One region of the Klenkia terrae genome, then DNA from elsewhere that is predicted to be linked to it. Evidence: predicted binding sites of a transcription regulator. Region 1 holds the regulator's gene; the other holds the start of a gene.
The links. Region 1 encodes LexA, which represses DNA repair genes until DNA is damaged. Its sites were predicted from a motif close to TCGAACANNTGTTCGA; they were not measured.
Positions count from the first base shown of each region.

Region 2: UXQ13_RS20170 (HNH endonuclease signature motif containing protein) is a predicted target of LexA. The motif match lies at 2,147-2,162, and genes of this name have one in related genera.

Region 1 covers NZ_JBAPLV010000031.1:28,071-35,714, forward strand. Annotated here, with positions in the region: gene hflX (GTPase HflX) at 1-946, shown strand, start outside; gene UXQ13_RS20730 (phosphatase PAP2 family protein) at 993-1,709, shown strand; gene UXQ13_RS20735 (NHL repeat-containing protein) at 1,681-2,796, shown strand; gene lexA (transcriptional repressor LexA) at 2,851-3,663, opposite strand; gene UXQ13_RS20745 (LysM peptidoglycan-binding domain-containing protein) at 3,928-4,533, shown strand; gene nrdR (transcriptional regulator NrdR) at 4,959-5,510, shown strand; gene UXQ13_RS20755 (vitamin B12-dependent ribonucleotide reductase) at 5,708-7,644, shown strand, end outside.
Region 2 covers NZ_JBAPLV010000029.1:17,350-24,993, forward strand. Annotated here, with positions in the region: gene UXQ13_RS20165 (hypothetical protein) at 1-568, opposite strand, end outside; gene UXQ13_RS20170 (HNH endonuclease signature motif containing protein) at 713-2,026, opposite strand; gene UXQ13_RS20175 (zinc-binding dehydrogenase) at 2,297-3,313, opposite strand; gene tatA (Sec-independent protein translocase subunit TatA) at 3,327-3,608, opposite strand; gene UXQ13_RS20185 (MarR family winged helix-turn-helix transcriptional regulator) at 3,649-4,071, opposite strand; gene UXQ13_RS20190 (ABC transporter ATP-binding protein) at 4,153-5,940, shown strand; gene UXQ13_RS20195 (DUF6630 family protein) at 5,960-6,406, shown strand; SAM riboswitch class IV at 6,441-6,557, shown strand; gene UXQ13_RS20200 (bifunctional o-acetylhomoserine/o-acetylserine sulfhydrylase) at 6,602-7,644, shown strand, end outside.

The DNA of each region.
Region 1 (7,644 bases):
CCAGCACGCCTCGTCCCGGGAGGGCAAGGCCCAGGTCGAGCTGGCCCAGATGCAGTACATGCTGCCGCGGCTGCGCGGGTGGGGTGAGTCGCTGTCCCGGCAGGCCGGTGGTCGCGTCGCCGGCGGTGGCGGCATCGGTACCCGTGGCCCCGGTGAGACCAAGATCGAGACCGACCGGCGACGGATCCGGGCCCGGGTCAGCAAGCTGCGCCGGGAGATCGCCGGCATGGCGACCGCCCGGGCGACCCAGCGCTCCAGCCGGGACCGCAACAAGGTGCCCTCGGTGGCCATCGCCGGGTACACCAACGCCGGCAAGTCCAGCCTGCTCAACCGGCTCACCGACGCCGGCGTGCTGGTGCAGGACTCGCTGTTCGCCACGCTGGACCCCACGGTCCGCCGGGCCGAGACGCCCGACGGCCAGGACTACACGCTCACCGACACCGTCGGGTTCGTGCGGCACCTGCCGCACCAGCTGGTCGACGCCTTCCGCTCCACGCTGGAGGAGGTGGCCGCCGCCGACCTGCTGGTGCACGTCGTCGACGGTTCCGACCCCGACCCGCTGGGCCAGATCGACGCGGTGCACGTGGTGCTCGGCGAGATCGACGCCTCCGCGGTGCCGGAGCTGATCGTGGTCAACAAGGTCGACGCCATGGCCCCCGACGACGTCCTGGCGCTGCGCCAGGCGCTGCCGGGTGCGCAGTGGGTCTCGGCGGCCACCGGCGAGGGCATCGAGGAGCTGCGGGCGGTCATCGCCGGGCGGCTGCCGCGTCCCGACGTCGACGTCGACGTCCTGGTGCCCTTCGACCGCGGCGACCTGGTGTCCCGGGTGCACGCCGACGGCGAGGTGCTCAGCGAGGAGTTCTCCGGCGAGGGCACCCGGCTGCACGCCCGGGTCGACGGTGCCCTGGCCGCCGCGCTCGGCGAGTTCGGCGCTCCCCGGAGCTGACGCCGAGGGTCACGGGGAGGTCACAGCCGGGCGGTACCGTGCCGGTGTGACCTCCCCGAGCGCTGCCGCGCCCGCCCGGCGCGGTCCCGCGGTCATCGGGACCGGTCGCCCCGCCTGGTGGGCGGTGGCGGTGGGCGTCGTGGTCACCGTGCTGGTCACGGTCAACCTGTTGGCCCGCGGGGTCCTCGAGCGGATGGACCTGCGGGTCTCCGAGGTGGTCAGCGACTGGGGGCTGCGGGACTCGGTGGCCTACTGGCCGGTGTGGGTGTTCACCCAGGCCGGCGGCCGGGTGACGATCCTGCTGGTCCTGGCCGGCCTCGTCGGCTGGATCGCCTGGCGCCGGCGCTCGGTCGTCCCGCTGGTCCGGGTGCTGGTCGCCCTCGCCCTGCTCACCGCGGTCGTCTACGCGTTCAAGTACGGCACCGGCCGGACGGCGCCGGCCTACCCGGGGTCCTTCTTCCACCGGGACGGCGCGTCCTACCCGTCGGGGCACGTGGCCAACGCCGTCCTCATGTGGGGCGTCGCGCGGTGGCAGGCGGTCGACTTCGGGTTGCCCGACCGGGTGCAGCGGGCGTTCTGGGTGCTCTCGGTGGCCGGCCCGCTCGTGACGGGTGTGGCCATGGTGGCGCTGGACTTCCACTGGGTCACGGATGCACTGGTGGGAGCTGCAGTGGGGGTGGTCCTGCTGGGCGTGGTGCATGCACTCGACGCAGTCGTCCTGTCACGCTTCGTACATGATCGAGCACGGCGGACCGCTGCCTGAGGCCCGGACCCGGAGGTCCTGGGCCCGGTCGCGGACGGCCGTCGGTGCGCTGCTGTGCGCAGCGGTCGTGGCCGGCCCGTTCCTGCCCGGCTCCTTCCTCTCCAACGGCGTCCCGCGCAGCGGGGTCGAGACCGCCGCCGCCGAGGAGGCCGTGGCCCTCTACGGCGACCCGCTGGACCTCTGCGCGGTCACCGACGCCCGCCTGCCGGAGATCTCGGGGCTGGCCGTGAGCGGCTCGACGACGCTGGCGATGAACGACGGCGGCGACGCCGTGACCGTCTACGAGCTCGACGGCAGCTGCGCAGTCACCGGCGAGCGCACCGCCGCGGTGGACCCCTACGACCCCGAGGACATGGCGCTGGCCGCCGACGGCACCGTCTGGCTGGCCGACACCGGCGACAACCGGCTCAGCCGGACGACGGTGGCCCTCATCGCCCTCGCCCCCGACGGTGTCGCCACGGTGTACCGGATGTCCTACCCGGACGGCCCCCGGGACGCCGAGGCCCTGCTGCTGGCCCCCGACGGCACGCCCTACCTGGTGACCAAGGAGGTGCTGGGCAGCAGCGAGGTCTACCGCCCGGCCCAGGCCCTGGACGCCGGTGCGGTCGTGCCGCTGGAGCAGGTGGCCGACCTGGCGTTCTCCCTGACCGGCACCGAGGGCGGCCCGGTCGGCCGCGCCGGGCAGCTGCTGGTCACCGGCGGCGCGGTCAGCCCGGACGGCGCCGTGCTGGCCCTGCGCACCTACACCGACGCCTACGTCTGGGCGCTGGCCGGCTCCGACGTCCCGGCCGCGCTGGCCACGGCCCCGGTCGTCGTCCCGCTGCCGGCCGCGCCCCAGGGCGAGGCCATCGCCTTCGCCGCCGACGGGCGCAGCCTGGTGGTGACCGGCGAGGGCCTGCCGGCCGCGGTCACCGCGCTGCCGGCGGCCGGTGCCCTGGCGCCGGCCGCGTCGACCGCCCCGGCGGAGGCCGTGGGCGCCACCGCCACCGCGGCGGGTGCCCCGCTGTCGCCGTGGACCGCCGGTGCGATCGCCGTCGTCGCCGCGGCCGTGCTGGTGGCCGGCGTCGGACGTCTCCGCCGCCGCTGACCCACCCGCGCACTCGCCGGCGGCGCGCCCTCCCGGGCGCACCGCCCGGAGCGGTCAGACCCGGCGCAGCACCGTCACCACGCGGCCCAGCACCGTGGCGTCGTCGCCCGGGATGGGCTCGAAGGCCGGGTTGTGCGGCAGCAGCCAGACGTGGCCGTCGCGCCGCTTGTAGGTCTTGACCGTCGCCTCGCCGTCGATCATGGCGGCCACGATCTCGCCGTTCTCGGCGGTCGCCTGCTGCCGCACCACGACCCAGTCGCCGTCGCAGATCGCCGCGTCGATCATCGACTCACCGGCCACCTTGAGCATGAACAACGTGCCCTCGCCGACCAGTTCGCGCGGGAGCGGGAACACGTCCTCCACGGCCTGCTCGGCCAGCACGGGTCCACCGGCGGCGATCCGGCCGACCAGGGGCACGTAGGTGGGGACGGGGACCCGGGGGTCGTCGACCCCGCTGGCGCCGCCCGAGGCGGCCAGCCCGGCGCCGGACTGCTCGGCCTCCGGGTGGTCGCCGGGCAGCCGGACGTCCAGGGCCCGCGGCCGGTTGGGGTCGCGCCGCAGCCAGCCCTTCTTCTGCAGGGTGGACAGCTGGTGGGCCACCGAGGAGGCCGACGACAGCCCGACGGCCTCGCCGATCTCCCGGACGCTGGGCGGGTAGCCGCGCCGCTCGACGGAGTCGCGGATGACCTCGAGCACGCGGCGCTGCCGCTGGGTGAGCCCGTCGCCGGCCTCACCGCGCTCCGGGAACTCGCGCACCGACGCGCCGCGCTCGCCGGTCGCCGGCTCGGCGGTGGTCCGGGCCTTGGTCCGGCCGGGGCGCTTGGTGCTGCCGCCGGTACCGCCGGGGGTGTCTCCCGCGCTCGCCACGTGTCCTCCTCGTCGGCCGCGTGCCGCGACCGTGCCGTCCGGCCGGTCCTCGCGGGGGCCGGGTGGCCGTACCGCGGACCGGGGTGATCGATACGGACGGTAACGCCTCGACGCCGATTGTTCAAACACGTGTTCGAAGTTCCACCGGTGTCATCTCGATTTTGTCGGACCGGTGGGGTAGACATCCGCACAGACGTTCGATCGAACAGCCGTTCGACCGGGATGGGCCCGCGAGGGTCCGCGCCACCGACAGGAGCCGCCCCCATGGCCAGCACCGCGACCACCCTCCGCACCCTCCCGACCGCCCACCCCGCCCGGGCCGCGGAGTCGACCGCCGGCGCCGGGGCGCGCCCCGCGCCGACCCGGGTCGTCGCCCGTCGCGGGAACCACCCGGCCGGGCGCGCGCTGGCCCGTGCGGCCGAGCAGGGCACCGGCCCCCTCGCGCCGGTGGTGCCGCTGCGGCGCACCGGCGCCGAGGTGGTCCCGCTGCGGCCGGCCGCGCCGCCGGTGCTCCCGGCGGCGTCCGCGGCGGAGCCGGTCGGGTCGGCGGCGTCCCCCGGGACGACGGCGCCCGCACCCCTGCGGCTGACCCGGCGCGGTCGACTGGTGCTCTTCGGGCTCGGCGTGGTCACCGCCCTCGGCCTGGCGGCGTTCGCCGTCCCGGCGCTGGGTGACAGCGACCCGGCTGTCCCCGCACTCGAGCTCGCGGGCCGCTCCAGCGTGGTGGTGCACAGCGGCGACACCCTGTGGTCGATCGCCGAGGCCGTGGCGCCGGACACCGACCCGCGGGTGGTCGTGGACGCGATCCAGGAGGCGAACGGGTTGTCCGGGGCCGGGCTGGTCCCCGGTCAGGTGCTCGTCCTGCCCTGAGCCGCCTGCACGCCGGGCCGACGGGCACTCCGGCCGACGCCTACCCCCGGCCGGCACGGACCGGCGACACGGACCGGCGACACAGACCGGCGACACGCCGTCTCGTCGGTGGTCTTCGGTGGCCGGTCTTGAGCCCGGTGCCGGGCGGTCCGCGGCGTCCTCCGACGGTGTACGGCGTGGTGGGACGCGTGGGGCGTCAGGTCTGCCCACGGGGCCCGGGTGCTGTCGTCGAGATGTGGGAAGCCGACACGCCCGGTAGGGGTTGCACACCCATAGGGGTCCGGAGCTAGTCTCACCACAACATCTAGTAGTTACAGAGATGTCGTTCCGTCCACAGGTTGTTCCCCAGGTTCTCCCGAGGTCGTCCACCGGATGTCCCCCTCGGAGTCCACAGGGACACCCCGGACCCGGGAGGAGACGATCCGGTGCGCTGCCCGTTCTGCCACAACCCCGACAGCCGGGTCGTGGACTCGCGCGAGACCGACGAGGGCGCGACCACGCGTCGGCGCCGGTCCTGCCCGGGCTGCGGCCGGCGCTTCACCACGGTCGAGGAGGCCGTGATGGCCGTCGTCAAGCGCAGCGGGGTGACCGAGCCGTTCAACCGGGCCAAGGTCGTCGCCGGCGTGCGGCGGGCCTGCCAGGGCCGGCCCGTCGACGAGGACCAGCTCGCCGTGCTGGCCGCCCAGGTGGAGGACGCGGTGCGCTGCACCGGGTCCGCCGAGGTGCCCAGCCACGAGGTGGGCCTGGCGATCCTGCGCCCGCTGCGCGACCTCGACGAGGTGGCGTACCTGCGCTTCGCCAGCGTCTACCGCTCCTTCACCTCCGCGGCCGACTTCGAGAAGGAGATCGCGGAGATGCGCGCCAAGGCGGCCTCGGTCGCCGAGATCGCCTCGGCCGACCTGCCGCCACCGGTCATCCCGCGCAGCGTCGCCACCACCGGGCCGCCAGGCCCCTCGGGTGCCGCGCACCAGCCCTGATCGCGCACCCGCGCTGATCACGCACCAGTCCTGATCCCGCACCGGTCCGCGGCCTTCCCCACCGCACCGGCGCCCCGGCACCGCCGCCGGGGACAGCCCCACGAGCACGTACCCGCCCCACCAGCACGGCGTCCAGCGACGCGACCAGCACCCGGCCCGCCGGCGCGGGTGCAGACACACGAATCCCAGGGGGAGTCTTGACCGAGACCACCGACCGCATCTCGTCCGGCCGCAAGCGGGGCGCGAAGTCCGCCGACCGCAAGGGCATCACCGTCCAGCGCGTGTTCACCACCGCCGGCGTGCACCCCTACGACGAGGTGACCTGGGAGCGTCGTGACGTCGTCATGACCAACTGGCGCGACGGGTCGATCAACTTCGAGCAGCGGGGCGTCGAGTTCCCGTCGGAGTGGTCGATCAACGCCACCAACATCGTCACCACCAAGTACTTCCGCGGCGCCGTGGGCACCGCGCAGCGCGAGACGAGCCTGCGCCAGCTGATCGACCGGGTCGTGCTGACCTACACCGAGGCCGGCCGCGAGCACGGCTACTTCGCCACCGAGGGCGACGCCGAGCTGTTCGAGCACGAGCTGACCTGGATGCTGCTGCACCAGTACTTCAGCTTCAACTCGCCCGTCTGGTTCAACGTCGGCACCGCGTCGCCGCAGCAGGTCAGCGCCTGCTTCATCCTCGCCGTCGACGACACGATGGACTCGATCCTGAACTGGTACCGCGAGGAGGGCCTGATCTTCAAGGGCGGCTCCGGTGCCGGCCTGAACCTCTCCCGCATCCGGTCGTCCAAGGAGCTGCTGTCCTCCGGCGGCACCGCCTCGGGCCCGGTCTCCTTCATGCGCGGCGCCGACGCCTCCGCCGGCACCATCAAGTCCGGTGGCGCCACCCGCCGCGCGGCGAAGATGGTCGTGCTGGACATCGACCACCCCGACATCGAGGAGTTCGTCGAGACCAAGGCGCGCGAGGAGGACAAGATCCGTGCGCTGCGCGACGCCGGCTACGACATGGACCTCGGTGGCCGCGACATCACCAGCGTCCAGTACCAGAACGCCAACAACTCGGTCCGGGTGAACGAGGAGTTCATGCGGGCGGTCGAGGAGGGCACCGGCTTCGGGCTGCGCTCGCGCACCGACGGCTCGGTCATCGAGACCGTCGACGCCAAGGAGCTCTTCCGCAAGGTCACCACCGCCGCGTGGGAGTGCGCTGACCCGGGCATCCAGTACGACGACACGATCAACGACTGGCACACCAACCCCGAGACCGGGCGGATCAACGCGTCCAACCCCTGCTCGGAGTACATGAGCCTGGACAACAGCTCGTGCAACCTGGCGTCGCTGAACCTCATGAAGTTCCTGCAGCCCGACGGCCGGTTCGACTCGGAACGGTTCACCCGCTCCGTCGAGCTGATCATCACCGCGATGGACATCTCGATCTGCTTCGCCGACTTCCCGACGGCGCCGATCGGCGACACCACCCGCGCCTACCGCCAGCTGGGCATCGGGTACGCCAACCTCGGCGCCCTGCTGATGGCCACCGGCCACGCCTACGACTCCCGCGGGGGCCAGAGCCTGGCCGCGGCCATCACCTCGCTGATGACCGGTGCTGCCTACCGCCGCTCGGCCGAGCTGGCCGGGGTCGTCGGTGCCTACGACGGCTTCGCCCGCAACGCCTCGGCGCACTCCCGGGTGATGCGCAAGCACGCCGCCGCCAACGACGCGATCCGCCCGGTCGGCGCCGACGACGCCGACGTGCTCAAGGCCGCCACCGCGCAGTGGCAGGAGTGCCTGACCATCGGTGGCCAGAACGGCTGGCGCAACGCCCAGGCCTCCGTGCTGGCCCCCACCGGCACCATCGGCTTCATGATGGACTGCGACACGACCGGCATCGAGCCGGACTTCTCGCTGGTCAAGTTCAAGAAGCTGGTCGGCGGCGGCTCCATGCAGATCGTCAACCAGACGGTGCCCCGCGCGCTGGCGAGCATGGGCTACCAGGAGGAGCAGGTCGAGGCGATCGTCGAGTACATCGCCGAGCACGGCCACGTCGTGGACGCCCCCACCCTGCGCCCCGAGCACTACGAGGTCTTCGACTGCGCGATGGGCGAGCGGGCCATCTCCCCGATGGGCCA
Region 2 (7,644 bases), on a different contig from region 1:
GCGCCACCTCGGGGTCCAGCCGCCGCTCCAGCGCGACCGGGTCGAACGTCGCCGGCCGGCGGACGAACGCGAAAGAGCGCCCGGCGCCGGACTCACCGTGGGTGGCCGGCGTCGCCGCGGGCACGGTCGGCAGCCAGGTGGCGCCCAGGCCGCCGGCGCGCGCGACCGCGTCCTCGACACCCCGGTCCCACCGCAGGCCGGCGAGGTCCGCCGCGCGGTGCAGCAGCGCGGCGACCACCAGCACGTCCCGCCGGTCCACCCGGCCGACCTCGAGCATGGCCAGCGCGTAGGCCGCGGTGGTGAGGGTCGACCGGTGGCAATCGCGGGCGACCCGCGTCGCCGCGTCCTCCACCCACCCCAGGAGCACCCACGACCGGTCCCGGCTCAGGCCCTCTGCCTGGACAGCGGCTCGCCAGTCCCGGTCGGCGAGCGACTCCTCGACCTCCCGTTCCCATGGGCTGCCGATCGCCGGCACCCCGTTGCCGGGGTGTGCATCCAGCAGCCGGAGCACCGACAGCTGCCCGACCTCGTCGGGTGCCCGACCCGGCACCCGCCGCCACCAGCCCATGCGGTGATCAGAGCATCACCGGCCCAGGAGTCAAGACCGGGCCGATCAGGACGCCGCCGAGGCCGAGTTCACCGGGGCGCAGCCGCTGATGACTCGTCGGCGGGTCACCACCTGCGGCACCTGCTCGGCGGGTGAGCGGACGCGTCAGGTCCGCAGCGGGAACAGAGGTGGGTCGGTGGTGTGCAGGTCGGGGAGCAGGTCACCACGGGTGTCGGTGAGGGCGCCGGTGATGATCTCCCGGCCGTCGGGTCGGTAGGTGCGCCAACACCGCTGGCCCGGGTCCCACAGGAGCGTGTAGCCGTGGTGGACCTGGGTGTGGTGGCGTTCGCAGAGCAGGGCGGTGTTGTCCAGGCTGGTGGCCCCGCCGTCGATCCAGTGGACGAGGTGGTGGGCGTCGCACCACCAGGAGGGGGCATGACAGCCGGTGAACACGCAGCCGCCGTCGCGGACCTCAGCGGCGCGGCGGATGTGGGCGGGGACCAGGCGCACGGACCGGCCGACGTCGAGGGGGAGGCCGTCGGGGCCGAGCAGGATGCGGGCGATGTCGGCATCGCAGGCGGCGTGGCGGGCGACGGTGTTGCTGGCGGTGGCACCGGAGCCCAGGCGGGTGGCGGCGTGCTGGGTGGTGGGGTCGGCGAGGTCCTCGAGCTGGATCAACGTCGTCAGCTGGGGGCGGCTCTTGCGCAGCACGGGCAGGTTCCCGGCGGCCAGCTGCAGGTCGGCGAGCTGGACCAGCGCGTCGGCTGAACGCTGGTCGGGGGTGCGCAGGTCACCCTCGCAGCGCCCGGCGGCGGCGATGGCCTCCAGGGCTACTTCGACCTTCTCCCCGCCGGCGGCATCCAACGATCCGCGCAGGATGCGGGAGCCGTCGGGGCGGCGGGTGATCCGCAGCGACCGACCCTCGGTCGGGTCGACCGGCTCGGGACCGTCGGGGTCGATGATGTCGGCGATCCGCTGGCACACCTGAGCCAGCGTCCGCGGCGCCTGCACCGCGGTGTCGGTGACGACCCGGTCCACCGCGGTCAGGTCGACCCCGGCCGCGTCAGCGGTGGCCCACACGTCGGCGGTCAGGATCTTCCCGACGACGGCGAGCTGACCGGCGGTGACCGCGCCGGTGGCCGAGGCGGCACCGAGCACCGTCATCCGGTCGATCAGGCGTCCGGCTGCCAGCACGGCGGCGGCTTCGGGGCCGCTGGCGGCGACGTGCCCGCGCAGCCAGGGCTTCATCCCGGTCAGCCCGTCGGCAGCGGCGGCGTCGAGGGTCTCGGCGTGGGCCACGACGCGGGCGAGCTCGGTCTGGGCGATGCCCACCAGGCGGGCCAGTCCACGGGCCCGGCCCAGCAGCTCGGCCGACGAGGTCCCGGGGCCCAGTCCAGCACCGGCGGCGGACAGGGCCGCGGCGATGGCTGTCGCGACGTCCTCAGGTGGTGGTTCGGGCAGTCGCTGCGCCGCGATCATCGGCGAGGTAGCTGCCGGTCGTTCGGCGCCCAGCGCTCCGGGGGCGAGGGGCTCGAGCATCCAGCGGGGCGCGGGGGCAGGGGCAGTGCCGTCCAGACCCATCCCACACCCCGCGTCCGTTCGATCAGGTGTTCGAAGTCTACCGCCGATGTGGTCATCGGACAACAAGAAAACCGAGGTCAACCGCCACATCCGCCCATCGATGGCTGGTGATCGATCGGGGTGATCAGCCAGCGTCGATCGACAGCTCGCCACGCAGCGGCGGCCGGCTCAGAAGGAGGTGACGACCGTGACGCCCGGCGTCCGGCCGACCTCGACCAGGGCGGCACCGGCATCGGCCAGGTCGATCTCGCGGGTGACCAGGTCCTGCGGGCGCAGCCGGCCGGCGGCGATCATCGACAGCATCGCGGGGTAGTCGGCGGCGGCCATGCCGTGGCTGCCCAGCACGGCCAGCTCGCGGGCGACGACCAGCTCCATCGGGACGACGGCCCGGCCCTGCGCGGGCGGCAGCAACCCGACCTGCACGTGCCGTCCGCGCGGGCGCAGCGAGCGGATCGACGCCTCGCAGGTGGCGGGGGAACCCAGGCAGTCCAGCGCGACGTGCGCGCCCCCGCCGGTCAGCTCGACGACGCCCTCCGCCGAGGGCAGCACGTGCTCGGCGCCCATCGCCGCGGCCAGCTCCCGCGCACCGGGCGCGGGGTCGACGGCGACCACCCGCGCCCCGACGGCGACCGCGACCTGCACGGCGGACAGCCCCACCCCGCCGCAGCCCAGGACGGCGACCCACTCCCCCGGCGCCACCCGGCCGACCCCGGTGACCGCGCGGAAGGCGGTGGCGAAACGGCAGCCGAGGGCGGCCGCGGTGGGCATCGCGAGGTCCTCGGGCAGGGCGACCAGGTTGACGTCGGCGGCGTCGAGGGCGACCAGCTGCGCGAAGGAGCCCCAGTGGGTGAACCCGGGCTGGGTCTGCCGCAGGCACACCTGACCGGCGCCCTCCCGGCACGGCGGGCAGCTGCCGCAGGCGCAGACGAACGGCACCGTGACCCGGTCGCCGACCGACCAGCCGCGGACGTCGGCCCCCACCGCGGCCACCGTCCCGGCCAGCTCGTGCCCGGGCACGTGCGGCAGGACGACGTCCGGGTCGTGCCCCGACCAGCCGTGCCAGTCGCTGCGGCAGACGCCGCTGGCACCGACCTCGACCACCACCCCGCCCGCGGACGGCGCCGGGTCGGGCACCTCGCGGACGGTCAGCGGGCCACCGAACTCCTCGAACACCAGGGCGCGCACGGCCCCGAGGATGTCAGGCGGGGAGCTGGGGGTGCTGCGCGTCGGCGCGGGCGCGGGCGGCCCGGGCGCGGGCCTCCAGTGCGGCGGCCTCGGCCTCGGCGGCCTCGCGCTCCAGGTCCGGGACGGCAGGAGCAGCTGCGGCGCGAGCGTCGTCGTCCTTCATGCCGCCCATCTCGCCCTTGAAGATCCGCAGCGAGCGCCCCAGCGAGCGGGAGGCGTCGGGCAGCTTCTTGTAGCCGAAGAGCAGGAAGACGGCCAGCACGATGAGGCCGATCTCGGGTGCACCCAGGTTCATGCCCCCACGGTGCACCGCCGACCTGTGCAGCAGCTGGACGTCAGCCGTCGACGAAGCGACGGAGCAGCCGGGCCAGCTCGGCGCGGTCGGCCGCGGGGAGGCCGGACAGCGCGGCCCGGGAGTCCGCGGCGCGGGCTGTCCGCACCTCGTCGAGCACCCGACGACCGCCGTCGGTGAGCCGGACGAGCACCGCACGCCGGTCGGTGGGGTCGGGCACCCGCTCGACCAGCTCGCGCCCGGCGAGGGCGTCGGCCACCTCGGTCGCCGAGCGCGGCGCGATGCGCAGCGCCTCGGCCAGCCCGGACAGCCGCAGCCCGTCGGTGCGCCCGACGACCATCAGCGCCCGGACCTGGTGCGGCGAGAGGTCCCACGGCTCGAGCACCTCGCGCCAGCGACCGCGCAACGAACGGGCCGCGCGGACGATGAGCTCGCCCAGGTCGTCGTCGGGGACGGGGTTGGGCACGCGGGAATGCTAGCGGAACAACGAGCATTACCTCACCGTGAGGTAACCTCACCAATATCGCCGACAGAGAGGGGGACGTGGATGCCACGCCCCGAGACCCGGCCCGCCGCGGCCGACAAGTCACAGCTCGAGCGCTCCCCCGTGTCCTTCCGACGCGTGCTGGCGCTCTTCCGCCCCCACCGGCTCCAGGTGGGCACCGTCATGGCGCTGATCGTGCTCAGCTCGCTGATCGCCCTGGCCACCCCGTTCCTGGTCCGCACCGTCATCGACGACGCGCTCCCGCACTCCGACGTCCGGCTGCTCGCCTGGGCCGTGGCCGGCATGGTCGCCGTCGCCGCGTCCACCGCACTGCTCGGCGTCGTCCAGACCTGGCTGTCGACCACCGTCGGCCAGAAGGTCATGCACGGCCTGCGCACGTCGGTCTTCACCCACCTGCAGCGCCAGTCGCTGGGCTTCTTCACCCGCACCCGCGGCGGTGAGGTGCAGTCCCGGCTGACCAACGACATCGGCTCCATGCAGTCCGTGGTCACCTCGACCGCGACGAGCCTGGCCTCCAACGCCACCACCGTCGTCGGCACCGTGGTCGCCATGGCCGCGCTGAGCTGGCGGCTGTCGTTGCTGTCCCTCGTCGTGCTGCCCCCGGCGATCTGGCTGACCCGCAAGGTCGCGCTCATGCGCCGCGAGGTCACCGGCGAGCGCCAGCGCCGCATGGCCGACATGCAGACCCAGGTCGAGGAGGGGCTGTCGATCTCCGGCGTCCAGCTCGGCAAGACCCTGGGCACCGGCCCCGCGCAGTCGCAGCGGTTCGCCCGCACGTCGGAGGAGCTGGCCGCCCTCGAGGTCCGCTCCCAGCTGGCCGGCCGCTGGCGGATGGCCACCATGAGCATCGTGTTCGCCGGGATCCCGGCGCTGATCTACCTGTTCGCCGGCCTGCCCGCGACGTCGGGCGGCATGACGATCGGCACCCTGGTCGCCTTCACCGCGCTGCAGGGCACACTCTTCCGCCCGCTGATGGGCCTGCTGGACGTCGGCGGCCAGCTGATCACCTCGATGGCGCTGTTCAGCCGGGTGTTCGAGTACCTGGACCTGTCGGTGGACATCGACGACCCGGCCCAGCCCGTCGCCCTGCCGCACGTCCGCGGCGAGGTCCGGCTCGAGCACGTCGGGTTCTCCTACGACGGCGACCGCCCCGCCCTCACCGACGTCGACCTGGTCGTCCCGGCCGGCAGCACGCTGGCCCTGGTCGGCGAGACAGGGTCGGGCAAGTCCACGCTGGCCTCGCTGGTGTCCCGGCTCAACGACGTGACCACCGGCCGGGTGACCATCGACGGCGTCGACGTCCGCGACCTGTCGCTGGCCGAGCTGGCCCGGGTGGTCGGCGTGGTCAGCCAGGAGACCTACCTGCTGCACACCACGATCCGGGAGAACCTGCGGTACGCCAAGCCCGACGCCACGGACGAGGAGATCGAGCAGGCCGCCCGGCGGGCCCAGGTGCACCAGGTCATCGCCGCGCTGCCCGACGGCTACGACACGATGGTCGGCGCCCGCGGCCACCGGTTCTCCGGCGGGGAGAAGCAGCGGCTGGCCATCGCCCGCACGCTGCTGCGCGACCCGCGGGTGCTGGTGCTCGACGAGGCCACCAGCGCGCTGGACAACGAGACCGAGCGCGCCGTGCAGGCCGCCCTCGACGAGGTCGCCCGCGGCCGGACGACGATCACCATCGCCCACCGGCTGTCCACCGTCCGCGACGCCGACACCATCGCGGTGCTGGACCACGGCCGGGTGGTGGAGCAGGGCACGCACGACGAGCTGGTCGCCGCCGGCGGCCGGTACGCCGCGCTGGCCGGGGCTGTCGCCGTCCCGGCGTAGGAACCTCTACCGTCGACGGGTGCCTGATCCCGACGCCGCGACCCGCGCCCGCTGGGAGCGCCTGTGCGCCCTGCTCGACGACGACCCCGAGCTCTGGCCGACCGTGCAGGCCACCCTGGACGACCCACCCGCCGACCCCTGGACCGCCCTGCTCGACGGCCTGGACGACGTCGGCGCGCTGGCCTACCTCGACGCCGGCGACCAGGGCGAGGAGCTGGCCGACGCGCTGACCCGGGTGCCCCGGGTGGTGCGGGCCCGCCTGGACCTCGGCCCGGTCACCGACACCGACGGCGACGTGCCCACCGCCGTCCGGGCCGCGGACGCGGTGCTCGCACCGGCCGGGCTCTGCCTGGTGCACCTGGCCGAGGAGTCCGACGCCTACCCGCTGGTCGTCGTCCCGGCCGCCGACAAGGCCGAGATCGAGCGCCTGGCGCAGGAGCTGGGGCACGACACCACCCTCGGGTGACGCGGGGGCCCGGACCCCTCTACCATCCTCTGTGGCTCACGAGAGGCAGCGACAAGCACCTGGCTTGCTGCCCGGCAACCGCTACTCCGTCTGCGGTGCTCCCAGGGGAAGAGCCGGTCGGACGGCACCCGCCGCCCGGCAACCGACGGAGTGCCCGCGCGCCGCGGGCCCTCCCGACACCCAGGAGGACGGCGCATGAGCGACAACTGGAGCTTCGAGACCCGGCAGATCCACGCCGGAGCCAGCCCCGACCCCACCACCGGCGCCCGGGCGCTGCCGATCTACGCGACGACGAGCTACCAGTTCCGCGACAGCCAGCACGCCGCGGACCTGTTCGCCCTCGCCGAGATGGGCAACATCTACACCCGGATCATGAACCCGACGCAGGACGCGCTGGAGCAGCGCGTCGCGTCGCTCGAGGGCGGCGTCGCCGCGCTCGCCGTCTCCTCCGGGCAGGCCGCCGAGACCCTGGCGATCCTCAACCTGGCCGAGGCCGGGGACCACATCGTGGCCTCGGCGTCGCTGTACGGCGGCACCTACAACCTGCTGCACCACTCGATGCCCAAGCTCGGCATCACGGTGTCCTTCGTCGAGGACCCCGACGACCCGCAGGCCTGGCAGTCCCTGGTGCAGGACAACACCCGCGCCTTCTACGCCGAGACCATCGGCAACCCCAAGGGCGACGTCCTGGACATCTCGGCGGTCAGCGAGGTCGCGCACCGCAACGGCGTCCCGCTGATCGTGGACAACACGATCGCCACCCCGTACCTGATCCGCCCGATCGAGTTCGGCGCCGACATCGTGGTGCACTCGGCGACGAAGTACCTGGGCGGGCACGGCACCGCCGTGGCCGGCGTGATCGTGGACAGCGGCAACTTCGACTGGACCGCGGGCAAGCACCCCATGTTCACCACCGCCGACCCGACGTACCACGGCGTGGTCTACGCCGACCTCGGTGCGCCGGCCTTCGCGCTCAAGGCCCGGGTGCAGCTGCTGCGCGACCTCGGCCCGGCGATCAGCCCGTTCAACGCCTTCCTGGTGGTGCAGGGCATCGAGACGCTGTCGCTGCGGCTGGACCGGCACGTGGCCAACGCCCAGCGGGTGGCCGAGTGGCTGGAGGCCCGGGACGAGGTGCAGTCGGTGCACTACGCCGGCCTGGCCTCCTCCCCGTGGCACGCCGCCGCGCAGAAGTACGCCCCCAAGGGCCCCGGCGCGGTGCTCGCGTTCGAGATCGAGGG